Regions from separate parts of the Cetobacterium sp. 2G large genome, predicted to be linked through region 1. Evidence: riboswitches for the same ligand, from Rfam matches in the RefSeq annotation. Region 1 holds a riboswitch; the other holds the start of a gene.
The links. Region 1 has a riboswitch for cyclic di-GMP ahead of H5J23_RS10165 (winged helix-turn-helix transcriptional regulator). Riboswitches for the same ligand answer to the same signal wherever they lie in the genome.

Region 1 (8,544 bases):
TTAAGATGGGGGTGATTCAAATCAATACAACAAACATTAATATTTTAACACTTTTCTCTCAAGGGGACTTTTCTTTAGAGGAACTTTCTCTCTATTTAAATTTAGAGAAAAAATCTATTTACAAAAATATCAATTCTATCAACTCTTTTCTAAAGGATGAAAATCTTCCATTAATAACCTTAAATGAAGGTATTTATTCTTTAAAACTTTCTAAATCTCAATGGGAAAATCTTTTTCGAAGAAAGGATTTTATAACTAGTGATGAAATTGTAGATTATCTTTATCTTAAATTTATACATAATGGTTTTATCAATTTAGAATCTGAAAAGGAAAGATTAAATATATCTAGAAGTTCCATTATCAGATATTTTAATGATATCAAAAAAACATTAGAAACCAATGGATCGCAGTATGAATATATCGTTGGAAGAGGACTCAAATTAACTTTTTTATCTCAAACTGATAAAAATATTTTCTCTAAAAAGTTAATTAAATTTTTTATAAAATGTGATTTCTCATTAAATCATTCTATTTTCATAATAGACTTAATTGAAGACTACAATATTAATAAATTACTCAACCATTTATATAGGATTTTTAAAGCTCTAAATCTACCAACAACACATTTTATTATATCTTTTTTATGTTCGCTAAATATTTGTATAAAAGTTTTTGGAGGATTTAATTTTAAAAAAGACTATGAGTATAAAGATTTTTCTGATATTGAAAATATTATTAAATCAAATTTAAAAGATTATGATGCCTTATACCAACAGCAAATATTTTATTTTATAATCTCTTTAAAAAGAGATGAAATAAATTTTGAACCAAGTACTTTAGAAAAAGCTTTTAAAACTATTGAAGAGGTAAAAGAAAAATTTAATTTAAATAATTTAAATCCATTTTTAGAAAAAATGTTATTAAAAAAAATTTGTTTTTCTATTTTTAAATATGAAAATCATATCTTTAAAGTTAAAAGTTCTACTATAACTAATAAAGAAAAAACTTTATTAAATATATTAGATAATATTTTAAAAAAATATAACTTAAATCTATTTTTTTGTGATAAAATCTCAATTATACAAATCATTGTAAAAATAATTATTGAACATAATAAAGATTCATTAAAAAATATTTTATTACTTTTTAATGAAGTTATCATTTTAGATGATAATCATTTAAAAGATTCTTTATACAATCATAACAAAAAGTTTAATTTTCATATAGAACCAACTTTTTTTTATAAATTAAATCCAGAGAATTATGAAAATAAATATGATTTGATTTTAAGTGATGAACCTAGTTTAAATTCAAAAACAATTGTAGTAAATAGTTTTAATTCTATGCAAGTTCTTTCAGCTATTTATGGTTATATTTTTGATAAAGCTCTTGAAAATTTTTCTTATAAATAAAAAATTGTATCCTTTTGATTTAATTTTTTATATATAGATGATATACTATATTAATAGTATCTAATTAAAGAAGGGAATAATAAAATGAAAATAAATATTAATGCTAATCATATCAGAATATATAAATTATTAAATTTTATTCCTGATAAAAATATAGATTTTATTTGTAACTTCTTAAGAATGAATAAACAAAATGTTATTTTATATATAAAACAAATTTATCAGTTTATAGGAAATAAAAAACAAAATATTTTATTACAAAATATGGTTAATGAGATTATAAATAATGAATCTCTTTTTAAAATTTTAAAGCAACAACAGACTTTTGCTAAAGAAGATCGGATATTTTATATTATTTTAGTTTTGCTAAGACATTATGATTTAAACATAAATTTAAATCTAAATACCTTATCTTCTATTTTTAATATATCTAGAAGAACATTAAGCGCTGATTTAATCTCTGTAAAAAAATCCTTAGAATTTTATAATTTAAATATTTGTAGTATTCCTAGTAAAGGGGTTAGTATTTTAGGAGATATTAATAATATTAAAAATTGCTTTCTTTCATATTTTTTTAAATTTTTAGTTGAATTTGAAGAGTTACCACTTTTAATGGCTGAAGATTATTTTAATTTTTTTCAACAAAAAATATCTGAAAAAACTACTCATGAAATAGATTATTTTCTTTATGCTTTTGATTTAGATATCTTTGCTAACAATAAAAAACTTTTATGCAGTATATACAGAGTATATTTAGATGAAAATTGTTCTGAAGATATCTCTACGCTATCTCTAGAAGAGTTTAAAAAATATTTCTCCGATATTTTTTCTTTAAAACATATTGAAAAAGCATATACTTTTTTCAAAACTTCAACTTTGGGAAAATTTCCTTTAAAGAATATAAATGTTTTTATTTTAACTTTAAAATTTTGTGCTGGAATTTTAAAAGAAACAAATGTATCTTTGGATAAAGAGTCTCAGAGACTTATAAAGCTCTTTTCTAAATTTATATCTATAAACTGTTTTCAAAAAAGTTATTTTGAAAAATTTAGTAATCGAATTCATATTGCAAGTAAAGAAAGCTCTTTTTTATCAATGCATGATCTTTCATTTCTTAGTTTAAATTTAAATATTAAAGCAAAAAATGAATGTTATCATCTATTTCTTGAATTAAGAAAAACTTATTTTAATATTCAATTTTCAAATATTATTTTTCTTTATCTTTTAAATTTAAATAAAAACACTTTTTCAGAAGTTACAAATACAATAGTTGTTTTTAGAGATCTTCCTAGATTTTTACATCCTGTTATTAAAAATCTTTTTCTTTTAAAAGAAAATATACATATATCTCATTTTATTAAATATTATGAGTTAGATACTTATCTTTTACACGAAGAAGTTTCTTTAGTAATAACTTTTGAAAATTTAAATTTAAATTCTAACTATCCTTTTATTAAATATTATCCTTTACCAATATAATAAAAATAACCTCTGTAGAAAAACTTACACAGAGGTTATATTTTTAATATTTGTATTAATTTAATTTTACTACATAAATCTTTTCCTATTTTTGTTGGATGAAGTCTAAAAACTCTTTTATCATCAAACGTTCCATATTTTTGAATCAAATTTTCTTCTTCTAATCTTTTTATACAAAGCGAAACTGATCCCTTTGACAAATCCAATCCCTTAGTTAATTCACACATAGTTATTCCTGGGTTCTCATTTATTCTTCTTAAAATCCTCTCATGTGTGTAATTAATATGATATTTCCCTAACTCTTTTTTTATTTCTGTTTTACACATAATACAACACCCCTAATAGATTTTATCTATATATACTATTATAGACATTATCTCTTTTTCCTTTTTTTAACTTATTCTTTCAAAAAAAAAACACTTATCCCTCAATTTAAAAGATAAGTGCAACTGGCTACCATTTTACAGGCCCTATAGCTTTGCGTCCTATGATTTCTCATAGTTTGCCATATAATTTTGTACTCTAATTATATCCTATTTTTACCATTTTATGCAATGTTTTTTTTACAAAATGCTCTATACAAAAACAATTACAAATAAAAAAGACGGAACATCTCCGTCCTTTATATATTATTAGGATTAGGTATTAGTTTGCTTGAACTTCTTTTGCTAAAGGCCCTTTATCTCCACTTTCAACTCTGAAAGATACATTTTGCCCCTCTTCTAAAAATCTGAATCCATCTCCTATAATTCCAGAAAAATGTACAAAGTAATCTTTTCCTTCCTCACAAGTTACAAATCCAAATCCTTTCTCTTTGTTAAACCATTTTACAGTACCTTTTGTCATTTCTTTATTCCCCTCCGTGTTTATAATCCTTTTTGAAATTTAATTAATTTCTTATATGCTCTAATAATATCATATATAATTTATAAATTAAATATTCCATTTTTTCTTTTTATAGAAGCAAAAGTGGTATATAATCATATCTATTTTTTTCATTCACTTCTATTTTAATATATATCTATATATGATAAACTATTAATGTCGGGGGTGATTAAATGAATACAACAGCTGCTAATATTTTAAAACTATTATCTCAAACTGAGATTTCTATTGAAGATATGCAACTGTATTTAAACGTGGAAAAAAATTCTATCATTAAAACAATTTCACAGCTTAATGATTTTTTAGCTTCAATCAATTTACCTATTATTTCAAAAAATGATAATTTCTATTTTTTAAAATTGATGCCTCATGAATTGAAATTTTTATTTGAAAACTTTACAACTTTGACTGCAGATGAAAAGATTGACTACTTATTTATTAAATTTATCTCTACTGGGTTTTTAAATTTAGAAAAGGAAAAAGAAATTTTAGATATTTCTCGTAGCACTATTTTAAGATCTTTTCAAGTTGTTAAAGATGATTTTTCTAAAAATGGTACTACCTATGAATATTATCACGGCAAAGGTCTAGTATTAAAAAAACTATCAAAAAAAGATAAAATTTTATTCTATAAAAAACTTATGAAATTTTTTATTGAAGAAGATACTTTAGTTCCTGCAAGGAGAGAACTTTTAAACTCTATTAAACTTTTTGATACAAAAAAAAGGCTTTCTCAACTTTACCCTATACTTAAAAATTCAGGTATTTCTATAAACTATTTTTTACTTTCTTTTATATGCTCTTTAGAAGTTTGTATCCACATCTTTGGTGGTTTTAATTTTATTAATGATTCAAACTTAAATTTAGATAAATTTAAAGAGATTGAAAAAAGTATAACTATATTTGGAGATGATTTTAATAATGATTTTAAAAATCAACTAACTCACTTTTTAACATCTCTTTATTTTGAAAATGGTATTTTAGAAGATGACATTAAAAATATTTGTTTTAATTTAATAGAATCTATTAAAAAAACATTTCAAATAAAAATCTCAAATAAAGATCTTGAGAAAATGTTATTTAATAAGTTATATCTTTCATTTTTTAAATATAATAATAAAATTGTAAAAATTATTAATGTTTCTTTCAATAAACCACATAAAATAATTTTAAATAAATTAGATGAAATTTTAAATAAGTCTTCGTATACTCTTTATTTAGTAGATAAATTTATGATTGTATATGTTATCAGAAGAATTCTTATGGACGAAAATTTTTCAAATATAAAAAGTGTTCTTTTACTTTTCAATGAAGTCGTTGCCGTTGATCAAATTGTATTTAAAAAATCTTTGAAAAAATTCTACCCAAATATAATATTTGATGTTGAAGCAACTTTTTTTCATAAAAAAGATATTATACAAAATCATAAAAACTATGATATAATTATTAGCGATAGTAATATTGTGCCTAATGTAAAAGTTGTTGAGTACTATAACACTATCAATATCCACAGTATTTTAGAAAATCATGCTTTAACAAGTGGATTAAATAAATTAAACACTATTTAAATATTTAAGAACACTTTCTAAGTGTTCTTTTTTATGTTCTGTTCCTTTAAAATATATGTTAAACTATAAATGTCGGAGGTGATTAAATGAATACAACAGCTGCTAATGTTTTAAAAATTTTATCTCAAACTGAGATGTCAATAGAAGATATGCATCTGTATTTAAAAGTTGAAAAAAACGCTATTCTAAAAACGATTTCACAAATTAATGATTTTTTAGAATCTATTGATTTACCTAAAATTGAAAAAAAAGAGGATATTTTTTATTTACCACTCACTAAAAAACAATGGGAAATACTCTTTGATAATTTTAACGTTTTAACTGTTGAGGAAAGAGTTGATTATCTTTATATTAAATTTATTGCTTATGGATTTTTAAATTTAGAAAGGGAAAAAGAGATTTTAGAATTGTCGAGAAGCACTATTCTTCGATGCTTTCAAAGTGTTAAAGATGAGTTTTCAAAAAATGGGACTCGCTATGAGTATCTTCATGGAAAGGGACTTTTAATAACTGAACTGAGCCTTACTGACAAAAAAAACTTTCATCGAAAGCTTATGAAGCTTTTTATTGAAGAGGATATTTTAGTTCCTCCATTAAAATCTCTTTTAGTGGATATTAAAAAATTTGACACTAAAACTAGATTGTCTCAAATTTATCCTATACTTAAATTTTCTAATATATCTGTTAATTATTTTTTACTTTCTTTTTTATACTCTTTAGAAATTTGCTCTGAAATTTTTGAAGAATCTCTATTTAGAAATGAAAGTTACATTGAAACTAAAGAATTTAATCATATAAAATCATTAATTAATAAATATGGTAGAGATTTTAATCCTAAATATAAGGATGAATTAACTTTCTTTTTAACTACCTTGATTTTAGATTACTATTTTTTAGACAAAGATAACAAAGTAAAAACCTTAAAGTTTTTACACATTTTAAAAACTGAATTTAAAATATCTAATTTAAACTCAGAGCTAGAAGATATGCTTTTTCATAATATCTATCTCGCTTTATTTAAATTTAAAAATAATATAGTAGATTTTAAAAATACATATTTTAATGAAAATGAAAAAGTCCTTTTAGATAAATTGGATTTTATTTCAAAAAAACATTCTTATGAGTTTTTTTTAGCAGATAAATTTTCTATTGTTTTTGCTCTAAAAAGAGCTCTAATTGAGGATAATTTTAACAACATAAAAAATGTTTTGTTTCTTTTTAACGAAATAAATGCAAATCACTATACTTTATTTAAAAAAAGTTTAACTAGACTAGCTCCAGATATAAAATTTGATTTAGAAGCTTCATTTTTTCATAAAAAAAATATATTAAGAAATTTTGATGAATATGATCTTGTTATTAGTGATGAAAAGATAAATCATAACGTTTTCGTTATAGATTTTTATTGTAATTCAAAGGTTCAAAATATTCTAGAAGAAAAAGCTTTCTGTTTAGGAGTTAATAAATTTTATAAAGAATAATTAAAAAGGTGGTCTTATAAAATAAAACCACCTTTTAATTATTTAACTTTATATTTTTCTTTTAATTTTTCAATAGTCCCATCATTAACTAATTGAATTAATGCCTCATTTATTTTCTCATAATCCTTATCATTTTTTCCTAGAGCTATAGCTTTTGGTTCTCCTTCTAAAATACCAATTAATAGTAAATCTGAGTTGTTTTTAACATACTCCTCTGCCACACTTTCATCTAAAACAATTCCATCAATTTGACCATTTTTTAAGGCTAGTAAAGCTGAAGTATTATTTTGAAAAGGTATTACTGTTGACCCCAAAATATTTTTAGCAGTATTCTCTTTTGTTGTTCCTAACTCTGCTCCATATTTTTTATTCTCCAAATCATCCATTCCATTTATAGGATTTTTTTTATTTGTTATGAATGCTACCTTTGAAGTTAAATAAGGAGATGTAAAGTGAACCATCTTAGCTCTTTCTGGAGTAATGCTCATACCAGCTATAACCATATCTATCTTTCCTGTTTGAAGGGCTGATATTAAACCTCCAAACTCCATATTAGCCCACTTATATTGATATCCAAGCTTTTGAAATATAGCTTCAATTATATCTGGATCTAATCCTACAACTTTTCCATTTTCTAAATATTCAAATGGTGGATATTCTGCATTAGTTCCAATTACAAAAACTCTCTCTTTTTTCTCTTGAATTTTCTCCTCTTTCTCTCCACAGCTAAAAATAATCAATGCAATTAATGCTATAAAAATTCCTTTTAATATATTTTTCATAAAGACCTCCAAAATAGTTTAGAATAGAGGAATTATTCCTCCTTTATACTTCTCTAATATAAAACTTCTAACTTTGTCACTCCTTAAAACTTTCATTAAAGTTGCAATTTCTCTACTATTTTCATCGCCTTTTCTTACTGCTACTACATTTCCATAAGCACTCTCTTTTCCCTCAACAATTAAAGAATCTTCCTGAGGTGATAATCCTGCATCTAAAGCATAATTACAATTTATTACTGCTAAGTCCACATCATCTAAAGATCTTGGTAATTGAGCAGCTTGAAGAGAAACAATCTTTAACTTTTTAGGATTTTCAACTATATCAAACTCTGTGGCCATAAGATCTTTAGGATCTGACAATTTTATTACTCCATTATTGTGTAGTAAAATCAATGCTCTTCCAGCATTTGTTGGATCATTTGGAATAGCTATCTTATCCCCAACTTTTAAATCATTTACACTTTTATATTTCTTAGAATAAGCTCCTAAAGGTGGCACATATATATCCTCTAGAGGAACCAAATCTAAATTTTTCTCTTTCATAAAATTAGCTAAATATGGTTTATGTTGAAAAAAGTTCGCATCTAAAGATCCATCTGCTAAAGCTAAGTTTGGCATTATATAATCTGTAAATTCAATAATTTCAATATTTAATCCCTCTTTTGCTAAATCCTCCTTTACCTCATTTAAAATCTCCCCAGCAGGTATTGGAGTAGCCCCAATTTTAAACACATCTTTTCCAAAGACAAAATTTGAAACAATAATTAATAGCAATAATGTTCTTTTCATAAAATCCCCCCAGCTATAAATGTTTTAAAAATGATAATAATTTTTTATAATTTTGTCAATCTTTTTTTATTTTATTTTTTTTAAAAAAAAATTTTCAAAAAAATGTTTACAACCCTATTTTTTTATGTTATATTTATGCAAATAAAAA
Region 2 (8,544 bases), 700 kb from region 1:
TATTGGAGTTTTTACCTAGATATATTAATTTTTCTAATCTTTCTAAAAGATTTTTCTCACCATAATATAAATAAAATTCATCTCCAGATATTCTAAAAGTATTTTCTCTTGGAAATACATCTAATAAAAGTTTTCCAACTTCAGAAAGAACTGAATCCCCTTTACTATGACCATATTTATCATTAGTTTTTTTGAAATTATCTAAATCGATTACAATAACAGCACCTTTGATAAAATCATTTTTTTTACAAAACTCATTAAAAAGATACCTGTTGGGTAGATTAGTTAATTGGTCATACTTTAAAGCTTTTGTTAATTTTTTTTGGAAAACTATTTTACTAATTAGTACTAAAAGTATAAATATAGTTATATACCAAATTTTTTTCTTTTCCTCAGCTTCTTCAGTTATGTTGAGAACATATTCTTTCTGGTCTATTTCAACAAAATTTCTAATTTCATTTTTATCAATATCCCCAATAACTGCAATTGCTTTATTAAAAATATCTCTTAAAATTTTTTGTTTTTTTGAAAAAGCAAAATTAATAGGAATATCTTTTATTTTTATATCTTTATGTTGTTTACCACAGTCTCTATCATAGATGTTATATGGGCTTATTATATAACCAACTTCATCTTTTTTAAAAGCTTCAAATAACTCTGCTGTGGAGTTGTATATTTTCATATCTTCCTCTATAAAATATTCTTTACCAATATCTTGAGACTTTCCATCTTTTAAAACGCCGACATTATAATCACCACTATCAATATGGTTAAGTAGATGCATTGGGATATAATCGATTGCTTCTGAAAAGATATAGCTAGATTTTCCTTCAGCAGTTGTTGAAAGTGTTAAAAAATCAATCTCTTCTTGTTTAAATTTTTTTTGTATATATGTCCACTTTTTCCCGTTGTAGGTATATTTTATTGGAATTTCAATAATACTAGCAATTTTATCAATATATTCAGGTAGTATTCCAATAAATTGATCACTATTTTTAATATATATACTTAAAGAGATGTCATCTTCAAGAGAAGTTGTTATAAATTTCTTTTGTGATAAAAAATCTTTTTCCTCTTCAGTTAAGCTATTTTGGAATCTTTCTCTTTGATAGTATAATGGAAGATTTTTAAAGTGATTAGATATTTTTTTACTATATTTTTTATTCAAAGCAGTATTTATGTGAGGTAATAAATACTCATATTTTTTATTTACACCAATGCAAACAGGAGCTAAAAATGAGACTAATAGTCTATTTTGAGATTTGAGAGCGATAAACTCTGAGTCTAAGTAAAAATTATCTTTAAAATCATCAATATTATCAACTTCTACGATATTTGCATCTATGTTGTTTTTTTCTAAAAAATCTTTTAAATGCTTTATGGGAATTTCATCCCCTTTAAACACATAAATTGTTTGATTCATTAAATCATATGGTGAATCTAAAGGAATTTTATCAGAAGCGACATATAGATTTTCACTAAAAATAGGTTTAGAAAGTAATATATTGTTTTTTCTAACAGTGTTTTTTGTGACCAACCCTAAGGCATCGATAGTTCCCTTTTCAAGATTATTATGACTTTCTCTCCAAGAACCATGAACTTCTTTTACATTTAATTTTAACTCATTTTTAAAGAGGTCACGGATAATTCCATTGATAGAAATACCATCAATTTCTACTTCAGTCTCTGGATAGTTTTGAATTCCTAGGTAAAAAGTATTATCATTTGAAAAAGCTACCATTGTCATAGTTAAGAATAGTAGTAGTTTTAAAAATCTATTTTTTAATAGTTTCAACTTTGTCCTCCATTTATTTTATCTAAATACAAATTTAGCTTGTAAAGTTATTCTTATTTAGTAGTGACTAAAAATGTGTATTTTTTAGGTGGACTAATCCTAAAATAAAAAAAACAACAATTTTATAAAAAAATTGTTGCAACTGGCTACCATTTTACAGGTCCTATAGCTTTGCGTCATAAAGTTTCCCTTATTTTGCCTGCTTGTTTGAATAAGCATTCATATGATATATTATAAATGTAGTTTAATCAATTTGAAATTTACTGTAAAAAAGTATGTAGAGAATTTCAATAAGTTTTATAAAATATTTTATATTGTAATTTTAAAAATGATAGAGTATTATTAAAATATAGATAAAAGGGAGGATAGGTATGAAATTATTATATTTAGATACAGAAACAACTGGATTAACTGATAACTCTGCAATAGTTCAAATAGCTGGTGCTATAGAGATAGATAACGAGGTTGTAGAATGGTTTAATATTAGATGTAAACCTCATAACGGAGCAGATATTTCAGAAAGTGCTTTAAAAACTATAGGATTTACAGTAGAAGAACTTAACAAAGAGCAGGAGCCAGAAGAGGCATTAAAAGAGTTAGAGAAAATTTTTTCAAAATATGTAGATAGATATGATAAAAATGATAAATTAGTTATGATTTGTCATAACTATCCATTTGATTTTAGAATGTTATATAATTTTTATAATAGATTAAATAATAGATTTATGGGAAGCTTTATTGATTTTAAATTAAACGTATGTACTCTTAATTTAGTAAAATCACTTCAAGTTATGGGAATTTTACCAGTTTTAGAAAACAATAGATTAGAAACGTGGTGTAAACATTTTAATGTTTCACTAGAAAATGCACACGATGCTTTAGAAGATATTAGAGCAACAAGAGAGGTTTATAAAAACATAGCTAAAGTTCTTGAAAAAGCCAAATAATTAAAAAATTATAATAGGAGGAAAGATGAAAAAGGTATGTTTAGTTATAATGTCAGTAGTTTTAACAAGTATGGTATCTTTAAGTGCAGAGATGAAATCAATGAAATCGGAAACTCAAAGAGACAGAGAAGTTGAGGAAACTTTAATTAAAACTTATTCTCTTAAAAGAGGAGAGGATATAGTTCACTACATGTATAATAAAGTAGATTTAAATGGAGATAAAAAACCTGAAGTTATAGTTTATGCATATGGACCTATGTTAGGAGGCTCGGGAGGAGATTCCGGACTTATTTTAAAAGAGGTTAGTGAAGGATATCAAGTTATATCTGAACTATCATTAGTTTGTACACCAATAATTATAAGTGATAATAAAACAAAGGGATGGAATGACATTATAATGGAAGTTTCAGGAGGAGGAGCAACTCCTGGACAAGCAATATTAAAGTTTAATGGAAAAAAATATCCCTCTAATCCATCTACTCAACCTATGTTAGGAAAAGATGCTAAAATAAAAGGAGTTAAAATTTTAGCAGATGAATTTGTACCAAATGTAGGAATACCTTTAGAATAGTTTTTAATAAAAAAGACACTAGAGATTATTTAGTGTCTTTTTTATTACTTCTTATAATTTCAACGATTTGATATATTAATAAAGCTATATCTCCAATTAAAAAGAGAACAAAAGTCATTAACTCTTCATCAGTAGATTCCATTTGAATTAAATGAAAAGATATAAATAAAATTAATATTATGTTTGCAAAGAAAAGAGCTCTTTTTCTTTTATTTTTAAAAAATGCATTATTTTTCATAAAAACCATCCTTAAAGTACTATAATTAATTTAAACTAGAATTATTATATCATTATTAGTTGAAAAAGAAAAGAAATTAAACTAATTGTTCGAAAGTTAGTCTTAAAAAATAAAAATAAAAAAAATGAAAAAACTAGTTGATTTTTTTTGCAAAAATTGATAGAATTAATAACGAATAAGGAAGATTGAAGAGACTTCTTAACTGAAATGCCTGGGTGGCGGAATAGGTAGACGCACAGGACTTAAAATCCTGAGCTATCTGATAGCGTGCCGGTTCGATTCCGGCCCCAGGCACCATATATATTTTTTTAATGGGGGTGTAGCTCAGTTGGTTAGAGCGCATGCCTGTCACGCATGAGGTCGCGAGTTCGACCCTCGTCACTCCCGCCATTAAAGAACTTAAAAGATGTAGAGATACATCTTTTTTTATTTTTTATTAGGAAATATAAAATAATTTAGTATATCTAGAACATGGAGGTGTTTTAGATGTTAGTGAAAAGAGATAAAAATAATTTTTTTTATTTAAGAGTAATCTCTATTTTATTAAGTTCTATTTTATTTTTTAGTTGTTCAAGTTCACCTAAAGTAGAGAAAAATTTTGATTTTTCAATAGACAGGTATTTGGGAAAATGGTATGAGATAAAACGATTTAATCACGGATTTGAAAGAGGACTAAAAGAAGTAACAGCAAACTATGAGTTAGAGAAAAATGGAAAAATATCTGTTATTAATAGAGGTATAGATTCTAAAAATAAAGAAAGTATATTTTATGCAACGGCTAAACAAACAGATATTCCAAACTTCTTAAAAGTATACCCTAACGCATTTCCTATAATAGGAGCTCAATATAATGTAGCATGGATAAGTGTTGATTATAAATATGCTATAGTAACAAGCTCATCATATAAATATTTATGGTTTTTATCAAGAGAGAAAAGTATTCCTTTAAATATTTACAATGAGATGATCCAAAAAGCTGAAGCATTAGGCTTTAAAACAGAGAATTTAATAGATGGGCAATAATAAAATAAAATAAAATAAATATGAAAGAGGTAGGGTATGAAAAAAATAATTTTAGCAGTTGCAATATTAGGACTTGTGGGATGTTCTAATAGTAAAAAAGTGGAAACAAATAGCTCTCCTAAAATGGTTGGAGCATATGGAAGTAGTAAAATGGATGCTATGGGAGAGATTGCTTTAAATAAATTAGTTCAAGAGAAAAAACTTGGAAAAAATTATAAATTAATAGAGTATCAAAAGCAGATTGTAGCTGGTATAAATCATAAATTTATATTAGAAATCAATGGGAAATTGCAGCAGTTTGTTGTATATGAATCTTTAAATGGTAAGTTTACTGTAAAATAAAAATAAAGCCTCTTAGATTTAGTTCTAAGAGGCTTTTTAATTCTATTTAGTCCAAGAATCTATGGCAGCTTTAACAGATCTATTCATCTCTTTCATAAAGCTAGAAGTTATTTTTCTTTTATACATATGGATAGCTTCGTTGTGACATCCAGGAAGGAAATTAGGTTTTGAAATTTTATTTCTTTCAATCTCCATAGCTTTAAACTCTTCGCTTTCAATATGTCTATAGCTATTTTCAAAAACAATCATTTCTTTAGGGTATCTAGGTGGTTGAGGTCGATTTTTTTGCTGCTCAGTTGGGTATCCAAAACAGATAAGAGTAACTGGGAAAGTATATTTTGGAAGATTAAACATATCTTTATGAATTTCAAAATTTTCCATAATATCACCAATATAGCAACTTCCAACACCTAACATTTCAGCAGAGGTAACAGCTGTTTGTGCAGCAATTAGTGCATCGTTAATAGCAAGTAGCAAATCTCCTTCACCAGGGTGATACATTTCAAGACTGTTTTCTTTATTGTACTCATCTACTCCAGAAGTTTTTAAATAGTCCATCCATCTTTGAAAATCTGCTAAAAATAGTAAAAGATATGGAGCTTTACTAATCATAGGTTGGTTATCACAAGTTTCAACTAACCTATTTTTTAAATTTTCATCTGTAATTTCAATGATAGAGTACATCATCATATTTCCAGCAGTTGGAGCTCTTAAAGTTGATTCAATAATTGCATTTTTAATCTCTTCAGAGATTTTATCATCGCTATAAGCTCTAACAGATTTTCGATTCATTAATACATCAAGATTTTTTAATAAACTATTCATTTAACTCCCCCTTGATAAATATTATTTTTAAAAGTTTAAAGAATAGTATCATAAAAGAGTGTCCTTGTCTATTTTCTTTTATTGAATTTTAAAGGATTTGTGAAATATTTATAGTAACATGTGGATATATATACTTATACAAAAATTTAAGAGGTGAGTTGTTATGAAAAATGAAAAAATTAGAGTGGTTCAGTATGGTTGTGGCAAGATGTCTAAGTATATTTTGAGATATTTATATGAGAAAGGTGCTGAAATTGTAGGTGCAATAGACTCAAATCCAGCTTTAGAAGGAGTAGATGTTGGTGAATATGCTGGATTAGGATTTAAATTAGGTGTAAAAATAAGTAATGATGCTGATAAAGTTTTAGATGAAACAGATCCAAACATAGCAATAGTAACAACTTTTAGCTTTATAAAGGATTGTTATGAGCAGTTTGAAAAATGTTTGTTAAGAGGAATAAATGTGGTAACAACTTGTGAAGAGGCTATATATCCTTGGACAACAGTATCAGCTTTAACTAATAAATTAGATGTATTAGCTAAAGAGAACTGTTGTACAATAACTGGTTCAGGAATGCAGGATCTTTATTGGATAAATATGGTAGCGTTAGTTGCAAGTGGAGTTCATGATATAAAGAAAATAACAGGAGCTGTTAGTTATAATGTTGAGGATTATGGTTTGGCTTTGGCTAAAGCTCATGGAGCTGGATTTACAAAAGAGGAGTTTGAAAAAAGCTTAGCTCATCCAGAATCTTTAGAGCCAAGCTATGTTTGGAATTCCAATGAAGCTCTTTGTAACTTAATGGGATGGACTATTAAGAGTCAAACTCAAAAATGTGTTCCATACTTCCACGAAAAAGAGATTTATTCAAAAACTTTAGATAAAACAATAGAGGTTGGAATGTGTATAGGAATGAGTGCTGTTGTGACAACTGAAACATTCCAAGGACCAATAATAGAAACACAATGTATAGGAAAGGTTTATGGACCTGAAGATGGAGATATGTGTGATTGGAAAATTATAGGTGAGCCAGATACAGAGTTTTATGTGAAAAAACCAGCAACAGTTGAGCATACTTGTGCAACTATTGTAAATAGAATTCCAAGCATAATAAATGCTCCAGCAGGATATTTAACTGTAGATAAATTAGAAAATCCAGTTTATTTAAGTAGTCCTATTAGCTTCTATAAAAAATAAAGAAAGTACCCTTGAAGATAAAAGTTCTTCAAGGGTACTTTTATTTTAATTCTTTAATGTTTTTATTAAGATAGTTTTTAATCATTTCCACTTTTTCTTTTCTATTCATCAAAGTATAGTAAGTAAGCCAGTCATTTACTGATTGTAGAGGAATAGAGGTATTTTCTAAACAAAAGTATTCTACAATACTGTTTTTTTCAAGTGGAAAATAGTGGTCGCAGTTATTGTTTACTATAACAAATCCACTGATAATATCAAAATCTATACCATCAACATTAAATTCTAAAAAGCATTTAGATTTATATTGAAGATTAGGATTCTTAGCATATTCTTTTCCAAGAGATAAAAATATATTTTTAGTTTTTTCAATATCATTTTCAGCTACCATAAGATCAATATCATTAAATTTATCAGTAATCCCTTTAAGGTATAATAATAGAGAGGCTCCAACAGCCCAAGTGATATTATTTTCATTTAATATTTTAGCAACTTTTAAAAAAGTAGCAATTTTTATTTCATTAGTCATAAATTTATTTCACCTCTTATATGAAAAAATGTCTATTTCTTAAAATAGATTTTAACATTAATTATAGTAATAAGCAAATTTGATTGAGATAGAACTATTTCTAATCTTGTTATCTATAACTACATAAGGTATACTAAGTAAAAAGAGATGAAAATAGGAGTGAAGATGAAGACAATATATTATTTTTCAGGAACAGGGAATACATTATATTTAGGAAAATATTTAAAAGAAAATTGTTCGTATAATTTAGTGAATATATCAGCAGTAAAAGATGAAAAAGTAATATTAAATGGAGAGGTAGGTTTTTTATTTCCAGTGTATGCCATGGGAATTCCAAAAATAGTGGAAGAATTTCTAAAAAAAGTTGAAATTGAAAAAGTAGATTATTTGTTTGCAGTTGCAACTTGTGGTGGAAGTGATTATGGAATACCATTTAATCAAGTTAATAATATTTTATTAGAGAAAGGAAGAGTGTTAGAGTACTCTGAGTACTGCCATATGCCAGATAACTATTTAAAACTATTCAAGGCTATGCCAGAAGATAAAGCTAAAATTGATATTGAATCATCTAAAGGTAAGATGAAAACAATTTGTGATGATATATTAAAAGGAAAAAAATCTTCAGCGAATAGTAATATCTTTTTGTATCCAATATTTTTATTGATTTATAAGTTTTGGAGACTTGGATTAAAAACAGTTTCTAAAAAGTTTAAACTGAATGATGAAAGATGTATAAGTTGTGGAATATGTAAAGATGTTTGTCCTGTTGAAAATATAGAACTAGTTGATGGGAAACCTGTTTGGGATAAAAATTGTGAAGATTGCTTAGCATGTGCAAATCTATGTCCAACTGTTGCTATATCTTGTGGTGGTAAAAGTAAGTATGACAATAGGTATAAAAATCCTTATATTGGGGTTAATGAGTTGAAAAAATAAAGGTTTATTATAATGCAATAGTTGTAAAAAAATACTTAAAGTGCTTAAAATATAGAGTATTTATATTAAAGTGTTGAAATTTAAGTATAGTAATGGCCGGTTACTATTTTATAGACAAAAGTACATAAAAATGACACTCTAAT

Region 2: it holds a riboswitch for cyclic di-GMP, as region 1 does, so the genes downstream of both, H5J23_RS06900 (GGDEF domain-containing protein) here and H5J23_RS10165 (winged helix-turn-helix transcriptional regulator) in region 1, are expected to answer to the same signal.

The regions. Positions count from the first base shown of each region.
Region 1 covers NZ_JACHTH010000005.1:1,546,487-1,555,030, forward strand. The annotation lists gene H5J23_RS10155 (hypothetical protein) at 12-1,412, shown strand; gene H5J23_RS10160 (hypothetical protein) at 1,497-2,891, shown strand; gene H5J23_RS10165 (winged helix-turn-helix transcriptional regulator) at 2,927-3,217, opposite strand; cyclic di-GMP riboswitch class I at 3,333-3,408, opposite strand; gene H5J23_RS10170 (cold-shock protein) at 3,537-3,737, opposite strand; gene H5J23_RS10175 (hypothetical protein) at 3,950-5,344, shown strand; gene H5J23_RS10180 (hypothetical protein) at 5,431-6,825, shown strand; gene H5J23_RS10185 (transporter substrate-binding domain-containing protein) at 6,864-7,607, opposite strand; gene H5J23_RS10190 (MetQ/NlpA family ABC transporter substrate-binding protein) at 7,626-8,396, opposite strand.
Region 2 covers NZ_JACHTH010000005.1:851,218-859,761, forward strand. The annotation lists gene H5J23_RS06900 (GGDEF domain-containing protein) at 1-1,795, opposite strand, end outside; cyclic di-GMP riboswitch class I at 1,930-2,005, opposite strand; gene H5J23_RS06905 (3'-5' exonuclease) at 2,167-2,742, shown strand; gene H5J23_RS06910 (hypothetical protein) at 2,768-3,313, shown strand; gene H5J23_RS06915 (hypothetical protein) at 3,339-3,551, opposite strand; tRNA gene H5J23_RS06920 (tRNA-Leu) at 3,761-3,848, shown strand; tRNA gene H5J23_RS06925 (tRNA-Asp) at 3,865-3,941, shown strand; gene H5J23_RS06930 (lipocalin family protein) at 4,038-4,574, shown strand; gene H5J23_RS06935 (hypothetical protein) at 4,611-4,916, shown strand; gene H5J23_RS06940 (nitroreductase family protein) at 4,959-5,741, opposite strand; gene H5J23_RS06945 (dihydrodipicolinate reductase) at 5,905-6,939, shown strand; gene H5J23_RS06950 (hypothetical protein) at 6,980-7,465, opposite strand; gene H5J23_RS06955 (EFR1 family ferrodoxin) at 7,631-8,401, shown strand.